One region of the Candidatus Kuenenia sp. genome, then DNA from elsewhere that is predicted to be linked to it. Evidence: riboswitches for the same ligand, from Rfam matches in the RefSeq annotation. Region 1 holds a riboswitch; the other holds the start of a gene.

Region 1 (2,207 bases):
TTTCTTTTTTCGTCTGAAAAATCCGGAAAATCATTACGGTGCTATGTAGGTATCAGTACCATTCCCCGTACCGGAATAAATATCATCATACGTTGAACCATTGTAATATCCGCAGGTGGTAGTGCCTTTCCATTCCACATGTCCATCTAAATATAACACATTCTGTCCCGTCTCATTATGATTGTCTGAACGTCAGGTAGTGCTTGTTCCCTGAGCATCTGCGGCTATGATTACGCCCGGGTCATCTTCCAGTGTGTGGGTGTAGTCATAGCCGTAACTGCAACCGGCAGTGGTAAATGAAGTATTTGGGGACAAAATGTCCGATACCGCCGTCAGATTCAGATTATTCGCTTCGCTAACGTCGCTATCGCCTGGGCAACGAAAGATTTTTCGCTCAATTATATATTTATTGTATAATGTGCCGAGCGATTCCATGCCCGTGCTTCCTCCGGCCGGAAATGCCCCATCCTGATCATTAGCATACATTCGAAGCGCCAGCAATATGCTTCAGGTTTGATGCACACTGCGTTCTACGTGCGGATTCCCGCGCCTTTCCCAAAACCGGCAAGAGGATAGATACCAGAATGCCAATAATTGCAATTACTACCAGCAATTCGATTAATGTAAAACCAGAAATCCCCCGGGTTTTTAATTTGAACATGGCAAGTATCTCATGAAAATGAAGGTGGATTGTAATTGACACCCTTGAACAAGTAATAAAAAAGGGCAATATCCATTATGAATATCACCCTTTTTAAAGTAATACTATTTTGAAAAGCGTCACTTACTGTGCTATATATGTATCTGTCCCTGTTACATCAGCAACATCTGCGTAAATATCATCATATGTCGAACCATTATAATATCCACAAGTTGTCGTGCCCTTCCATTCCACATGACCATCGAGGTACAGCACATTTTGCCCGGTTTCATTATGATTGCTAGAAAGACCACTTGTGGAGGTTCCTTGTTTATCCGCTGCCAGCGCAACACCAGGATCATCTGCTGCCGTGTGATTATCATCATAACCATAACTACAAGTAGCCATCGCTAAATGTTGTATTGGCAGTTGTAATTGTATCTGCAGGTTTTAATCCTAAAATGGCATCCTCTGTCACATCACTATCACTTGGGCAACGAAATATTTTTCTGTCAGTAATATATGTATTAAACAATTGTCCCAAGGAAGTCATACCTGTACCCTTATTGGGAAAAGCTTCACCATTATCATTGGCAAACATATTCAGCGCCAGTCCAATCTGTTTCAAATTTGATGCGCATTGCGTCTTTCGTGCCGATTCACGCGCCTTACCAAGCACCGGCAGCAGTATACCGGCAAGGATGCCGATAATGGCAATTACCACCAGCAGCTCAATCAGGGTAAAACCCGCATTCCTCCACTTTCTAAGTTTTAACATTTGTACTCTCCCATTAAAAAAAGTTGTTTAAGACAACACCATCACAAAATACATCGAATCGGCGCCTAAACGTAAAAAATATACTCATCCCTTATCTTCGTGTTAAAAAAATGCCACCGTTCGTATATCTCAATCTGTTTTTTTACCTTCTTTATTCAAAAAAAAAGACCCAAAACCATAGTAATGCAAAAGGCTTGGGTCTTTATTATAATGCACGTTTACCAGAAGCACTTTGTTAAGATTTCCCGATAATTTTCTATAAGTCTTAAGCATTTTCAGTATTATGCGCTACAATCTGCTTGTGATCTCTGCAATATGGTGAAAGCGTAATGAATGGCCCGAAAATTCTTATCCTTCTCACAAAGTGCGAACATCTCAATTCGGCAACCTGGCAATCTTTACGTATAAAGAACTCACGCTTAAGACCCATGGCTTTGCGTCCCAAACTTGCGGTTGGTTTGCCTTTTTCAATCGATGAAATATTCGGCGGTACTGTACCACAAAGAAAATAAATGTCAATTATTATTTCCATTAAGATAGAGCAAAAACATTTTTTCCCGGTATTATACTATTACGGTGTATAAACCTTTCGTGTATTATGGTTAAAATCTTTTTGGTTACGGAGTTGCGGAGCTTTTGTTATATTTAATTTTGTATTCATGCCATTGCAGGTATTTTGTTATACTTATGCAAAAAGTAAATGGGAAGAATGGCCTTTTTTTCGTTATCACAATAAAGAAAAAACAATATCGCTGGAAATTTTTTCGTAATAAGATATACACTGCAAAT
Region 2 (2,207 bases), on a different contig from region 1:
ATTAATAAAAGAAGCTGATAATCTCATGTACACAATAAAAGCGAGCGGAAAAAACAGAATTGAAAATAAAGTCCACTCATTTAATAAAACAAGTGCATAACATTTCAATCAAGGCTATGGGGAGTAAACGCTGTTTGGTTTTCAACAAGCTGGTTGCCATTGCGCCGTATTGTTTTCGTTAAGAGTTCATCAACCGCTGCAGATATCTTTGCGAACTATAATTGACTGGCATTTTCAGACCAGTAGTTAAGATGCATTTTGGGTAGGATATAATAACAATGGAGGTCTGAAAAATGAGAAAGAGTTCTAATACAGAATTTATGGCAAAAGTGGCATTAGAAGCGATCAGGGATGAAAAAACGCTAGCAGAGTTGTCATCACAGTACGAAATGCATAGGACGCAAATAGCAAAATGGCGTAAACGAGCGATAGAAGGATTAGGTGGGATATTTCAGGAGAAGGAGGCGAAGTTAGTCGGAGAGAAGGAGAAAGTAATAGATGAGTTGTATCGGCAAATAAGGAAATTGAAGGTGGAGAACGAATGGCTTAAAAAAAATCTACACAGATTGAGCATTCATGAGAAAAGGGGGATGATAGAGGTTTACAATAAGGAGTTAAGCAGTGTGACTTTTTTGTGGTTACAGAGATCAAACCGGTACTATTAGCCAGCCAGTGGTTTCGAGTGAGACCGTAAATATTTCTTAACCAAGTTGTATTCCACATACATTTCAAACCGGCTGAACTGTTGCTATGCTTACTGCACACATCCTCCCTCGGTGTCGGAATGTGTGTTGTAAACATAAAAGTTAAAGTCTTTTTAAAAAGACTAAAGAGTTACAAATATTTTAAAATATTTTTTTTGCCAAACCGCGATAATTTTCTTGACTAATTAATGTATTTTGGTAAAAGTGTGCATACAAAGGCAAACCAATCGTGAGGTTGGGACGCAAAGCCATGGGTCTTATTTTTTGGAAAGAATGCCAGGTTGCCACCTATAATGGTGTAAAAGCTGTTTATTGATCAGGCGCTGAGCCGGTAAGTATTTTGTTTGTAAAAGGTTTAGCTATAAACTTACGGTTGAATCCCTTTTATAAAATGTGATGCTTTATTGATTAGGTTCAAGATTTCAATAGGCTTTTAAGATAACCCAAAACCCAAGGCATATGTGGCATATTGTCTTGGGTTTTTTTATTTTACAATGGGTATAAAATTGTTGTTTTTGTTAGAGAAATTTTTTTTGGAAAGGAGTAAAATGATGAAAAGGAAATTAGTTTTAAGTGTATGGACGATTGTATTTACAGGTATTTATTTGTCGTTTGTAGTGGAGGGGGCTGGAGCGGATACCCTTTATAAAACCAGCCTTACCGTCAGTGATTCAAGCGCTTTTGATGGAGACAAATTAGATGCAAGTGTTGAAATAAACAAAAATGGAAAAGTAAAATTATCAATATCCAATTTAATACATCTTGATACACTACTGTATGCCAATAAAACATGTGCCTTGGTAATTGAAACAGAAGTGAACGATATCGCAAAGCCATATGAATTTCCATTTGAGATTGAAGAGGGAATTGCGTTGGAGGATATGGACCTTGTTCTTCAATCAGGCGATAAAGTGGAGATTGTAAGCGTCGTTATTAACGAAAAGGCTTCCCCTACAGGAACCCCAACGCCTTCTCCCATTGCCGTTGCTTCTCCTTTGCCGGCAGGTTCTCCAACTCCTGTTGCAACGGCATCTCCAATTGCAACCACCTCGCCCGTTGTGACGCCTACCGCAACTGTTGCGCCATACTCAACCTCTGTTTTGGAAGTTTCGGCAGAGATATCCGGGGATGATGTTGAATTGCTGGTTCCGGGAGGTTTGATTACTGATGCCGAAATAACGCCTACACCAACGTCATTTGCCACGCCTGCGGCAACGCCAACAGAACCTTCTGCAACTCCCACATCAACACCAGTCGAGACGCCTTCTGTAATAGAGGCATATGTGAGCTTCCAGTCAAAGACGATAAATCTTAATAGTAACGGTAAGTTTATTGCCAATATAAAACTACCTTCCACGCATAATATCGAAGATATAGTATGTGAAACAGTAGTGTGTGAAGGTGCTGTTGCAATTGATTGTGATGAAAAAAAGAATAAACTTAAGGTCAAGTTTAATATAAGTGATTTAGAAGTTGGTTTAGATTTAAAAACAAGTGAATCAC

What was found. A riboswitch is a leader RNA that binds a small molecule or an ion and turns the genes downstream of it on or off. The one in region 1 is predicted to bind cyclic di-GMP.
Region 2: another riboswitch for cyclic di-GMP. It lies ahead of M5U24_RS00555 (hypothetical protein); the one in region 1 lies ahead of M5U24_RS16070 (DUF1559 domain-containing protein).

Annotation. Positions count from the first base shown of each region.
Region 1 is NZ_JAOSKF010000022.1:231,926-234,132, reverse strand. It holds gene M5U24_RS16090 (hypothetical protein) at 34-159, opposite strand; gene M5U24_RS16085 (hypothetical protein) at 193-486, opposite strand; gene M5U24_RS16080 (type II secretion system protein) at 476-661, opposite strand; gene M5U24_RS16075 (hypothetical protein) at 785-1,048, opposite strand; gene M5U24_RS16070 (DUF1559 domain-containing protein) at 1,035-1,418, opposite strand; cyclic di-GMP riboswitch class I at 1,798-1,891, opposite strand.
Region 2 is NZ_JAOSKF010000001.1:111,374-113,580, reverse strand. It holds gene M5U24_RS00565 (GGDEF domain-containing protein) at 1-100, shown strand, start outside; gene M5U24_RS00560 (hypothetical protein) at 294-665, shown strand; cyclic di-GMP riboswitch class I at 912-993, shown strand; gene M5U24_RS00555 (hypothetical protein) at 1,253-2,207, shown strand, end outside.